DNA from 4 places in the Synechococcus sp. R5-13 genome. Region 3 is predicted to be linked to each of the others. Evidence: predicted binding sites of a transcription regulator. Region 3 holds the regulator's gene; each other region holds the start of a gene.
The links. The regulator NtcA, encoded in region 3, controls nitrogen genes in cyanobacteria. The targets are predictions, from matches to a motif close to GTANCNNNNGNTAC.
Positions count from the first base shown of each region.

Region 1: a site for NtcA is predicted at 1,817-1,830, ahead of urtA (urea ABC transporter substrate-binding protein). Genes of this name have one in related genera too.
Region 2: a site for NtcA is predicted at 1,249-1,262, ahead of fmdA (formamidase). Genes of this name have one in related genera too.
Region 4: a site for NtcA is predicted at 1,322-1,335, ahead of NW840_RS12805 (cob(I)yrinic acid a,c-diamide adenosyltransferase). Genes of this name have one in related genera too.

Region 1 is NZ_JANSIL010000038.1:15,857-18,989, forward strand. Features, by position in the region: gene urtB (urea ABC transporter permease subunit UrtB) at 1-181, opposite strand, end outside; gene urtA (urea ABC transporter substrate-binding protein) at 286-1,560, opposite strand; gene NW840_RS03365 (S9 family peptidase) at 1,957-3,133, shown strand, end outside.
Region 2 is NZ_JANSIL010000003.1:7,637-10,769, forward strand. Features, by position in the region: gene fmdA (formamidase) at 1-1,168, opposite strand, end outside; gene thrS (threonine--tRNA ligase) at 1,611-3,133, opposite strand, start outside.
Region 3 is NZ_JANSIL010000097.1:13,872-17,004, reverse strand. Features, by position in the region: gene NW840_RS08115 (M61 family metallopeptidase) at 1-1,054, opposite strand, end outside; gene ntcA (global nitrogen regulator NtcA) at 1,319-1,993, shown strand; gene eno (phosphopyruvate hydratase) at 2,232-3,133, shown strand, end outside.
Region 4 is NZ_JANSIL010000175.1:3,125-6,257, reverse strand. Features, by position in the region: gene dcd (dCTP deaminase) at 1-305, opposite strand, end outside; gene NW840_RS12805 (cob(I)yrinic acid a,c-diamide adenosyltransferase) at 429-1,136, opposite strand; gene NW840_RS12800 (phosphodiester glycosidase family protein) at 2,212-3,133, opposite strand, start outside.

The sequences.
Region 1 (3,133 bases), on a different contig from region 3:
CTAGGGGACGAAAGGCATTTTGAACCACAAAAGTGGTGTAGGCCCCCAACATCATCAGCTCCCCATGGGCCATGTTGATGACCCCCATGAGGCCGAAAACAATGGCCAAGCCCAATGCGGCTATTAGCAAGACGGTGCCGATGCTAATGCCGTTGAACAAGCTGTCCAGGAGCAAGGTCATGGGCAGGGGATCCTCCTTCCAACTAAACTAGGGAGGCTAACCGAGCATCTAGGCGGGATCCCCGACCCTATCCAAACGGCAAGGGATCCCAGCCCTGGCCAGGACTAGCTGACTTTGTAGCGACCGCCCTTGGCCGGATCTGACCAATCGCAGGCAAAGCCCTTGGTCTCTGCCACAAACTGGTTCCAGGGCTGCGGCTCCACGGCATCCGTAGAAAAGATGACATCAAACAAACCGTCAGAGCGCACCTGGCCGATCCGCACATACTTGGTCAGGTGGTGATTGGTGTTCATGGTTACCAAGCCTTCTGGGGCATCAAAGGTCTGGCCATAGGCTGCCTGCCGCACGGCGTCGATTTCCACTGTTCCCGCTTTTTCCACTGCCTGCTTCCAGATGTAAACCATGATGTAGGCGGCTTCCATCGGGTCGTTGGTGACGCGGTTTTGGCCGTATTCTGCCTTGAAAGCTTCCACAAACTTCTTGTTGGCAGGCGTATCCACCGTCATAAAGTAGTTCCAGGCGGCGAAGTGCCCTTCCAAGAATTCGGGGCCGATGGCCTGCACCTCTTCTTCAGCAATGCTGACGGACATGGAAGGATAGCGATCTGGCCCCAGCCCTGCCCCTTTCAACTGTTTGAAAAAGGCCACGTTGCTGTCGCCGTTCAAGCTGTTGTAGATCACACCGCCATTGGGAAGAGCGGCCCGGATCTTGCTGATGATGGGGGTAACTTCTGTGTTGCCCAAAGGCAGATAGTCTTCACCCACCACTTTGCCCCCCAGGGCTTCCAACTGGGCCTTGATGATGGTGTTGGCCGTGCGGGGGAACACATAGTCGGATCCCACCAGGAAGAACTCTTTGCCCTTGTTCTTGAGCAGCCATTCCACCGAAGGCTCGATCTGCTGGTTGGGGGCAGCGCCGGTGTAGAAGATGTTTTTGGAGCACTCTTGTCCTTCGTACTGCACGGGATACCAGAGCAGGTGCTGCTTGGATTCAAACACCGGCAAAACCGCTTTGCGACTGGCCGAAGTCCAGCAGCCGAATACCGTTGCCACCTTGTCCACATCGATCAATTTGGTGGCTTTCTCGGCAAAGGTTGGCCAATCGGAAGCCCCATCCTCGATAATCGGCTCGATCTGCTTGCCCAAAACCCCACCGGCGGCATTGATCTCTTTGATAGCCAGCTTTTCCGCATCCACCACGCTGGTTTCTGAAATGGCCATGGTGCCGCTGAGGGAGTGCAAAATGCCAACGCGAATGGTCTCTCCCTGGGCGTAGGCGGGCACAGACCGCTTCACCCAGATCTGCGGCCCCAGGGCCGCCCCGGCTCCGGCCAGAGCGCCCATTTTCAGCACTTGACGACGATTAAAAGATTGAGCCATCGGTGATCTCCGAAACGAAGTGAGTGCAAAGGGTGTTAAGAAGTCCAGTTGTTGCAGCAGCCCGGCCAACGGGGGGAAGCACCTAGCTCATCACCTCGCCCATGTGTTGAACCTGCCCAACTGCGCTCAGCTGAGGCTTTCACCGAATGCCTTCCCAACGTCAACAGGGGAAAGGCTAATCCTGCAGTCGAGAAAGCGTTGTGCATCCCTGTTGCCTTAACGTGTTCCATCAAACCCATTCGGCCCGGAGAGAATTGTATCGCGGGATACCTTTTCCCAGAATCCGAGCCTGTTCTCGGCTCCCTTTCCCCACAGGCTGTAGGCAAAGGCAGGGATCCCTTGCTGCCGGCATAATAGGGGTTCTGGGGTCGAGAATTAGTTGAGAGTTAACAGCTTATGGTGCAACAGGCTGGCTATGGATCTTGGCGATCCCCGATTACCGCTGACCTGGTGGTGACGGGATCCCTGCGCTTGGGACAGATGGTTTGGGATCAGGGGGATCTCTACTGGACGGAGGGTCGCCCGCAAGAAAAAGGGCGCAATGTGTTGATGCGGCGCTCTGCCGACGGGATCCTGGTGGAGCTGACACCGGCACCTTTCAATGTGCGGACACGGGTGCATGAGTATGGGGGTGGAGCTTATTGGGTGTCGGCAGGGGTAGTGTATTTTTGCAACTTCGCTGACCAACGGCTCTACCGCCTGCTGCCGGGTTCAGATCCCCAGCCCCTGACGGAAGCAGGCCCCTATCGCTATGCAGATGGGGTGGTGGATCGGGCGCGTGGACGCATCCTCTGTGTGCGGGAAGATCACAGCCGCCAGGGAGAGCCGGAAAACAGCCTTGTCTCGATTGACTTAGCAAGTCGATCCCAGCAGATTTTGGCTTCTGGGCACGACTTCTACGCCAGCCCGCGCCTCAGTCCAGACGGCCAGACCTTGGTATGGCTGACCTGGGATCACCCCCAAATGCCCTGGGACGGCACAGAGCTGTGGCGGTCTGAGGTGAACCCTGACGGCAGCTTGGGAGAACCTCAAAAGCTGGCCGGTGGCCCTGCCGAGTCGATCTTCCAGCCCCAGTGGTCACCGCAAGGGGATCTCTACTTTGTTTCCGATTGCAGCGGCTGGTGGAACCTCTATCGCTGGGATCCCCAGGGCCCCATTCCCCTCTGCCCTATGGAAGCAGAGTTTGGAGAGCCGCAGTGGGTGTTTGGCCTGAGCACCTACGGCTTTGCTGGGGATGGGCGCATTCTGGCCTGCTACCAACAGGGGGGTCTGTGCCATTTGGCCTACCTGGATCCCCAGTCGGGGCAACAGGAAGAGATCCCTTTGCCCTACACCGAGATCCACAATCTGCAGGTAAGTGGGGAAAAAGCCGCTTTCCTGGCCGGATCCCCGACGGAAGCCACTGCCTTGGTCTGCCTAGACTTACCCTCCAGCCAAGTGGAGGTGGTGGCCCGTTCCAGCAGCGTGGCGGTGGATCCTGACTATCTGTCGATCCCAGAGCCCATTGTTTTTCCCACCGGTGGCGGCAAGGAAGTGGCCTACGCCTTCTTCTATCCCCCCAAAAACCGAGACT
Region 2 (3,133 bases), on a different contig from region 3:
GAACAGCCACCGTACAGCAAGCATTGGGAATATCGACGATCCCACTCACTCTGCCCTCCACCGGTGCAGAACTGAGCAGCAGATAAGCTTGTTCTCCCGTAAAGCCGAATTTTTTCAGATATTCGATGGCATTTAAGCAGGCGCGTCGATAGGCAATGTGAACATCCATATAATGCTGCTTACCTGTAAGCTCGTCCACAGAAATGCCCTCAAACACAAGGTATTCCGAGTAACGTGGCTCAACAGGGCCGGGCTTAAAAATGGGGTTAACCAATCCGTACTTCTCAACACCACCCTTGATTAGATCGACGTGGAGATCGATGTAGCCCGACATCTCAATAGCGCCACAAAAAGAGATCTCCCCATCCCCTTGCGAGAAGTGAATATCTCCCATCGACAGCTTGGCACCCTCCACGTAAACCGGGAAGTAGATCCGTGTTCCTTTAGACAGGTTTTTAATATCGCAATTACCGCCGTGCTCTCGCGGGGGCACCGTCCGAGCCGCTTCAGCAGCAACCCGCTCATACTCTGACTTGGGCAAAGTTCCCAAAATTGCGTTCTTGGGATTGGGCAAGGCGGCCAGCACAGGCTGATTGCCGGATAGCCCCGCGCCGTAAGTGCGCAAATCGGGAGCCGAAGCGACCAGCTCAGCTTCCCGCTTATTCCAAGCCGCCAGCAACTCGTGAGATGGGGCACAGCCAATGAGGCCGGGGTGAATGATGCCGGCAAAGCGCACATGGGGAATGTGTCTGGAAGTGGTGTAAATGCCTTGAAAATCCCAGATGGCTTTGGCCGCGTTGGGAAAATGATCGGTGAGGAATCCCCCTCCATTTTCTTTGGCAAAAATACCTGTAAACCCCCACTCGTCTCCCGGCAGTGGCCCAATGTCTAACAGATCGACAACCAGGATATCTCCAGGCTGGGCGCCGTTAACCCAAATAGGCCCACTCAAAACATGGACAACGCTTAGGTCAACCTGCTCAATGTCGGAAGGATCATCGTTGTTTTTGATTTGCCCATCCGTCCAGTCTTTACACTCAATTCGGAATACCTCGCCAGGGTTTACAGAAACCACAGCGGGAATATCAGGATGCCAGCGGTTGTGACCCGGTAGATCCTGTTGATCCATTGGCTTAGTCAGGTCAACTTTAAACAGCGTTTTGGGCATGGGATCCTATCCTTGAGTCATCACTCTGCGGTCAGACTTTGAATGCACAAAAGCCTATCTCCAATAGAGAAGCTAATACTGTAGCAAGAGCTACAATTCATAGTGCTGTTATCTACAATCGCAGAGCGGGAGATGAGGAGCTTAGATCGACAGGCTATTTCACTGCAATTCAAAGTAACTATCAATCAATTCACCAAAGTAACGGCCAATCCATTCGGCGACAGATCGATTTAGCCGTCAGCTCCTAAAGCGTTGCAGGATCCTCTCCAGAAAATCCCTAGAGAACATGGTGGGTTGTCGGCCAAATCCTGATTTTTCAATTAGCCCCCTTGGCTTCCCTTGAGAAAGGGAAACTCAAGCTCTTTCTTGAGATCCTCAGAACCTGGGATCCTCAAGTTCTGAAAACCCAATTGCCGCAAGCCAGGGATCCCGAATGCCCAAGCTAGTCAAGTGCCTGTAGCTGGGCTAGGAAATCTGCCACCGTCAGGGATCCCAGCTCCTGTCCATGGCGCTGGCGCACGCTCACCGTTCCTGCCGCCTGTTCCTGTTCCCCCACGATCAGCATGAAAGGGATCCGGGCCTTCTCGGCATTGCGGATTTTTTTGGGCAAACGATCGCTGTCGGCATCGATGTGAACGCGGATCCCCTGCTCTCGCAGCTGATCCCGCACCTGGGTGGCGTAGCCCAGATACTGATCGGAAACGGGCAAAATGCGCACCTGTTCCGGGGCCAGCCAGAAGGGAAAATCCCCAGCGTATTCTTCGATGAGGATCCCAATCAGCCGTTCCAGCGAGCCAAAGGGAGCGCGGTGGATCATCACCGGGCGTTGCCGGGATCCATCCTCGGCTACGTAGTACAAATCAAAGCGCTGCGGGTTTTGGTAGTCTACTTGCACCGTGCCCAACTGCCACTCCCGATCCAGCGCGTCGCGGAAAATAAAATCCAGCTTTGGCCCATAGAAGGCTGCTTCGCCGATCCCTTCAAAGTGGGGCATCGACAACTTCTCCACAGCGCGACGGATGGCATTTTCGGCTTTGTCCCAATCTTCGGGGGATCCCAGATATTTGTCCGACTTGGGATCGCGGAAGCTGAGGCGGGCGCGAAAATCCTTGAGCTTGAGCTTATCGAAAACCACCAAAATGAGATCGACAACCTTAAGAAACTCCTCCTCCAATTGATCGGGGCGAACAAACAAATGGGCATCGTCCACCGTGAAGCCACGCACTCGCGTCAGACCTCCCAATTCCCCCGATTGCTCATAGCGATAGACGGTGCCGAATTCGGCATATCGTAGGGGCAAATCGCGGTAGGATCGCAGCTCGGATTTGTAGATTTGGATGTGAAAAGGACAGTTCATCGGCTTCATGACAAAGCCCTGTTCGGCTGCGCGATCCTGCTCATTCTCCGCCATCATGGGGAACATATCTTCCCGGTACTTTTGCCAGTGGCCGGAGATCTTGAACAAGTCCACACGGGCAATATGAGGGGTAACCACCGGCAGGTAGCCCTGCTTGAGCTGCTCCTGCTTGAGAAAATCCTCCAGCACCCAGCGTAGGGTAGTTCCTTTGGGAGTCCAAAGGGGCAAGCCCGGACCCACTTCATCGGAAAACAGGAAGAGACCCAGTTCTTTGCCCAGCTTGCGGTGATCCCGCCGTTTGGCCTCCTCCAGCCGCCGCTTGTATTCCTTCAGCTCCTCTGGAGTTTCCCAGGCGGTACCGTAGATGCGTTGGAGCTGCGGCTTGGTCTCGTCCCCCCGCCAATAGGCGCCGGCCACGCTGAGCAGATCGAAAGCTTTGGGGTTGAGCTCTTGGGTGTTTTCCACGTGGGGACCGGCACAGAGATCCCACCATTCATTCCCCAAGTGGTAAATGCTGATGACCTCCCCTTCGGGAATGCTGTCTAAGATCTCCAGCTTGTAGGGTTCTCCGAGGGCTTCGATGCGGCGCCTGGCCTCTTCACGGCTCA
Region 3 (3,133 bases):
CGGCACTGAGGATCCCTGCCCTCAATAAGATGACGTTTTCGTAATAGCTGGTCGCCCCCTCACAAAACCACAGACATTCCAGATAATTTTCCTGGTTGTAATCGATCTTTTCCAATGCCAGAGGACGCAGACGCTTGACATTCCAGGCATGAAACAACTCGTGGGCCAGCAAAGACAAAAAGCGCCGATAGGACTCCGGCTGATGCAGCTCCAGCCCAGAGTAAAGAAGGGTGGTGCTGTACTTGTGCTCAAGGCCACCAAATCCTCCCGGTGACAAATGCACGATAAACCAGTAACGGTCATAGGGTAGCCCACCAAAAAATGCGGCTGTGGTTTCGACAATGGCCTTGGCATCAGCGACAGCCCGCTCCACATCCAGAGTGCCCGCCCCCCAAACCACAAAGTAATGGGGGATCCCTTCCACCTCAAACGATTGCATCCGATGCAGGCCCACCTCCACCGGGCTATCCACCAGCTCGTCGTAGTCTTCCGCCACAAAAGACTGGCCGGAAGTGGGATCCTCAGAAGGAGAGGTCAAGGGCCGCAAACTGGTGGCGATGTGCCAATCCGGCTTGGGGGGGATCACCGTCAAAGTGTAGGGTTCCCGCTCGCGACCGGGCACGTAGAGGAAGAGCGCTGCCCCGTTGAAATAGGCGTGGGTCAAATCCAGATGGTTTGTGCGCACCGTCAGCTCATAGGCATAGACCCGGTAGCACACCTTCACGGCAGAACAGCCCGGCGGATCGATCTGCCAGGTGTTCTTATCCACCTTCCGCCAGGCCAAAGGGATCCCTTGCTCGGTTGCCGCCTGAAACTCCTGCACGTGACGGGCATATTCCCGCACCAGGTAGGATCCCGGCGTCCACACCGGCAGTCGCAGCCGCAAAGGCACCTCTGGATCCACCTCTTGGATCTGCAGTTCCACCTCCAGCAGGTGATTGGCCGGATCCGGCATCCGCACTGTGAAATGCTGGCGGCTCAGTTGAGAAGGTGCAGCAACGATAACCTCTGGGATCCCCATAGATAGATAGATAGATAGAATGTTCCAACCCACTCCACTCTCTACCGCCAAGGGCCGACGCAACCCCCAGCGACAATGGCTCCTATCCTAACCTCTGCCTTTGGCTGGAGAGCAGCAACGAGACTTAAAAATGTAGCGCGTGCTACAAAGATACCTAGGCAGAACCTTCTACTTTAGGGTAAATCTTGGTATCCTCGTAGATTCTGAAGTCAATGGGTTGCAACCTAGCCTAATGCTTCTAGATTGATCTTAGTAGGTTGATCTTAGGTATAAACTGACCTTAAAAGGTTGATGAGTATGGCGGTGGCCGTAGCGGAAAAATCTCTGATCACAGCCTTCAAGCAATTGGGAGGCCCTCACCATCCTCCGGTTATCGAAACGTTTGAGCGTGGGAAGACCATTTTTTTTCCAGGGGATCCGGCGGAGCGGGTTTACTTTTTGGTAAAGGGAGCCGTTAAGCTCTCGCGGGTCTACGAAATGGGAGAGGAAATCACCGTTGCCCTCCTGCGGGAAAACAGCATCTTCGGCGTGCTCTCCTTTATCACGGGACAGCGCTCCGACCGCTTTTATCACTCGGTGGCTTTTACACCTACCGAGTTACTCTCTCTGCCGATCGAGCAGGTGGAAAAATCCTTGCAGGAGAACGCCGAACTGGCCATGTTGCTGGTTAAAAGCCTGTCGTCTCGTATCTTGCAAACGGAGATGATGATCGAGACGCTGGCTCATCGCGACATGGGATCCCGTCTGGTCAGCTTTTTGTTGATTCTCTGTCGCGATTTCGGGGTGCCTGGCCCAGATGGGGTCACCATCGATCTCAAGCTGTCTCACCAGGCCATTGCCGAGGCCATTGGCTCAACCCGCGTCACCATCACCCGCCTGTTGGGAGAGCTGCGCAAGAAGAAGTACATCTCCATTCACAAGAAGAAGATCACCGTACACGACCCGATGCGGCTGAGCCATCGCTTTGCCTAGAAGGAAGAGGAGAACACCTCCTGAGTAGCACCTTGCCCAGGCAAACCCCGCTCGACGGCTAGTTGAAGCTCTGGCCGGCCTATGTTCAATCTACTGCTGCAGCCTTGAAGAATCTCTGTGCCCGAAGGACAGACTTAAAGTTTTCTGGAAGCTGACCGGATCGCGGGCAAGAATCTACTAGTCTATGGGGGGATCTGGCTTTGGCCAGAGCTATCTAGCCAATTGCTGAGGTGTAACTGTGGAAACGGCCATCGAGTGGATTACCGCCCATGAGATCCTCGACTCGCGAGGGCGTCCCACCCTAGAAGCCCTGGTGGGTCTAGCCAATGGAGCAACGGGCTTGGCGCAGGTTCCCAGCGGTGCCTCGACCGGTACCTTCGAGGCCCATGAGCTGCGGGACGGGGATCCCAAACGCTACGGCGGTAAGGGTGTGCTGAGGGCGGTGGAAAACATCCTTGGCCCCATCCAGTCGGAGCTGCAGGGAGAAGATGCCCTCAACCAAGCCCGTATTGACCAGTTGCTGATCGACCTGGACGGCACCCCCAACAAGTCCCGCCTGGGGGCCAACGCTATTTTGGCAGTTTCTCTGGCGACAGCCAAAGCGGCTGCGGAAGCAGTGGGCTTGCCTCTTTACAAATACCTGGGGGGGCCCTTTGCCAACCTGCTGCCGGTGCCGCTGATGAACGTGCTCAACGGCGGCGCCCACGCCGACAACAACGTCGATATTCAAGAATTTATGCTTGTGCCCATTGGAGCGGCCAGCTTTCGCGAGGCGCTGCGCTACGGGGCTGAGGTGTTTGCGGTACTAAAACAAGTGCTGCAGCAGAAGGGGCTGTCCACCGGTGTGGGGGATGAAGGGGGGTTTGCTCCTGATCTCGACTCCAATGCGGCGGCTTTGGATCTGCTGATGACGGCTATTGAACAGGCAGGCTACAAACCGGGAGCAGATATCGCCTTGGCCTTGGATGTGGCCGCCAACGAGCTGCTGCAGGATGGGCAATATCACTTTGAGGGCAAAGCCCACAGCGCGGCTGATATGGTGGCTTACTACCAGCAACTGCTGGCCAACTATCCCATCCTTTCCATTGAAGATGGGCTAGCGGAAGAAGACTGGGCCGGTTGGCAAGCCATGACCGCTCA
Region 4 (3,133 bases), on a different contig from region 3:
CGCTCCAAAGACACCCCCAACCCATAGGAGTGGGCCGGGATGATAAAGTAATCCCCCATCTCGTCGTGGTGCAGCTCCACCGCTTCCAGATTCTTGGGGTTAAACCGTTTGGGATCCACCACTGTGCCGGGCACATGGCGGAAGATCTTGAACTCCACCGGCGACAAGCGGATGTCGTAGCCGTAGGAAGACAGCCCGTAACTCAAAACGGGCCGAGATTCAACAGCGCGCACCAGCTCAGGGCAGAACGGCTCGATCATCCCTCGCCGCGCTTGCTCACAGATCCAGCGGTCGTTTTTCAACATGGCTACAGCCGGCTTCCTGGAGAGTGAGGGCACATCTGGTGGACAAGCTCCAGTCTTATTGGGACTCCGCCCCCCTGACGCGACCCGTGTTGCCTAGGTCTTTCGGAGCGGAAACTGTTTGCGCTAGCGGTGCGGAGCAACATGGGCTGCTGTAGGCATAGCACCTGTGCCGCTGACTTGAGGGGGATCCAGAGAACAGGCAACATTCCCATCGGCAGTGCGGAGCCCTGGGCCTGGGATGCCACGTAGGCGCAGCTGCGTGATCAAGTCGGCCCGCTCCAGAAACGAATCCGGCATCTCCGGCCCGGTGATCACCATGTCCATGGAGATGGGGCGTTGGTCGATTAAGCTCAGCACTTCCGCTTCTGGGATCAGGCCCAACTTCACAGCCAAGCTCAGCTCATCCAACACCACCAAGTCATAGCGGCCACTCCTGACAGCCTCCTGGGTAAATTGCCACAGCTCATCCAATGCCACCCGCTCCTCAGGCTCTAGGTGAGGTGTATCGATGCACCGGTGCAGGCGACAACGAACCCACTCCAAGGATCTGCCCAGGGAGAGACGATTTTCGGGCCCCTGGTTGATCCCACCCTTGAGAAATTGCACGATCAGCACCCGCGTTCCCTGGCCGGCCAAGCGCAGCGCCTGGGCCATGACAGGCGTAAACATGCCTCGGCTGGGGTGGGTGTAAAGCTGCAGGGATCCCTGGGGAACCAACTGGGCGGAGAGGGATCCATTCTGCTGAAGGAAAAGCTCGCCGGCAGCAGGGCTGGCTTGAGCCGCAGGCTGTTTGGCGCGGGCTACAGGAGCGGCATCCTTGGAGGAAGGCATAGGATTTGGAGAAGCAGTGCAAACCACGTTCTAATCTCACGAGCAGGCTAGTGGACACGGCCCTAGGTTATAGGGCCTACAAGTGGTGGAGAGCGTCGGCTATGGATTCCATGAAACACCACCTGTGCGTATCCGTCAATGAGTCGGTTCTGCTTCTAGCTGGCATACAAATCATCCCCAATAGAGTAATAGAAAATACAATCCTTGCCCATCCTAGCCTTTTGGCACAAGAGGCAATACCTGAAAAGCTTTGACAGGGGATCTCAATAAAATTTCAGGCCTAGCCCAGAAGCTTGTGTGTGGGGCTATCTCACTTGAGTATAGAGGTGCTCTATAAAAATTTGAGAAAAAGATCAATTTCTTCCAAATAAGATTAACTCTCACAAACAGGAATGCCAGTACCAGCAGCCCACCCACGAGAGAGGAGCAAGGGTCAACCTACCCCAAAAGCCTTGTCCACCAGGAGAGATAGTCATTTTTAAAATAACTATACATTTGGTCGGGAGCCGGGTAGGCCTACACATTAGCGAACATTCGTAGTAGAGAGAATTGTAACCAAAAGTCCAAGGAGTTAATTTCTAACCTCGAGAGTGAAGAAATATAAATTCGTCAATCATCTTCGTCAAAAAATGGATTATTGACAATACTTTTTTGAAAACCAGCATCTAATTTAGCAGAAGCGTAAAGAATTGCGTGCCTTTTATACTCTGAGGTCGTCTTCTTCAAGAGATCGCCTCTTTGATCATTTTTCTTACCGGTCTCAAGGCCAATGTTTTCTACTTAATTTAATCTCTATTTCTGTTATGAGAAATGAGCATTGGGCGTTCAGTTTGGATCCCACTTAAGATTGACCTGCACAAGCTCCGGAGCTTTGGGTGCTGAGATTGCCGGGATCCCATTGCGCAATCAAAGCCGAGTCCTTCCTCTGGCGAGGAGAGATTTTTGTTGAGAAGGTAGATCCAATCCTGGAGAATACTTGACCCCTCATCCAATCAGCCAGAAAGTCCGGGGATCCCACCCTCGATCCCTGGATCAAAGGGAAAAGACTCTATCCCGCCGGCACAAAAGTTTTCTGTCACCGACTTGGGCTTGGGAAAAACCCTAGGCCATTGTGAACTCGGGGTGTACGCCGCCGGGATGGACTGGGATCCGTCTCGCTGTTGAGTGGGCTGGCTTCTGGGTGCCGGTGTTCCCAATTGACGGCCTCTCCCCCCAGCACCAAGGTGGAAGCATTGCCCCCATCCAAGTTCAAGGCATGGCGACAGCCCAATTGCTGCATCAACTGCGCCATCTCCAGCAGGGTAAGCCCTTGGTTTTCCTGGGCATTGCCGGCGGTCACCAGCAGCAAATGTCCGCTGTCCAGTTGGCCGATGGCACTGCGGGCGGCTCGCTGCCTGCGAAAGAGAGGCTGAAATCCCTCCAATCGGGCATCCAAAACCACCTGCCCATCCAAGAGCAAGAGCGGCCCTGCCCCTAGGATGTGGGGATAAGCTTCCAGCTCGGGCGGATCCAAGCGCAGATGAAGGCTGAGGCGATCCCCGGGAACCAGCTTGCGGGCTTCTAGGGCACCTTCTAGCCCCCGCCCTGCCAATACATACCCCTCGCTGGGAATCTGTACCGTCAAACTGCCGGCCAGGCCCGCCACCAGAATTTCTTGCACCTGATCCTGCTGCACCATCACGAGCATTTCGTCGTCCGTTTGGGTGGTGTAGGTGGATCCCCAGTCGGGGGTGAACTGGGAGATGCCGGGCAGGATATAGCCTGTATTGATGCCCACCACCGGGATTTGATCCCCAATGGCATTGCGCAGCTCTGCTTGCATCCGCAAACGGGCAAAGCGCACGGATCCCCCTTCTTGCCCTGCCGTCCCATCCGACCAGGCGATGACCCCACGACCCAAAATGGGGCTGGAGATCCAACGGCCATCCCGACGAATTGCCCCCAGCGGCTGACGGGTGTTGCGGTTGAAAAACCCACCGTTAATGGCGGCTACTGCT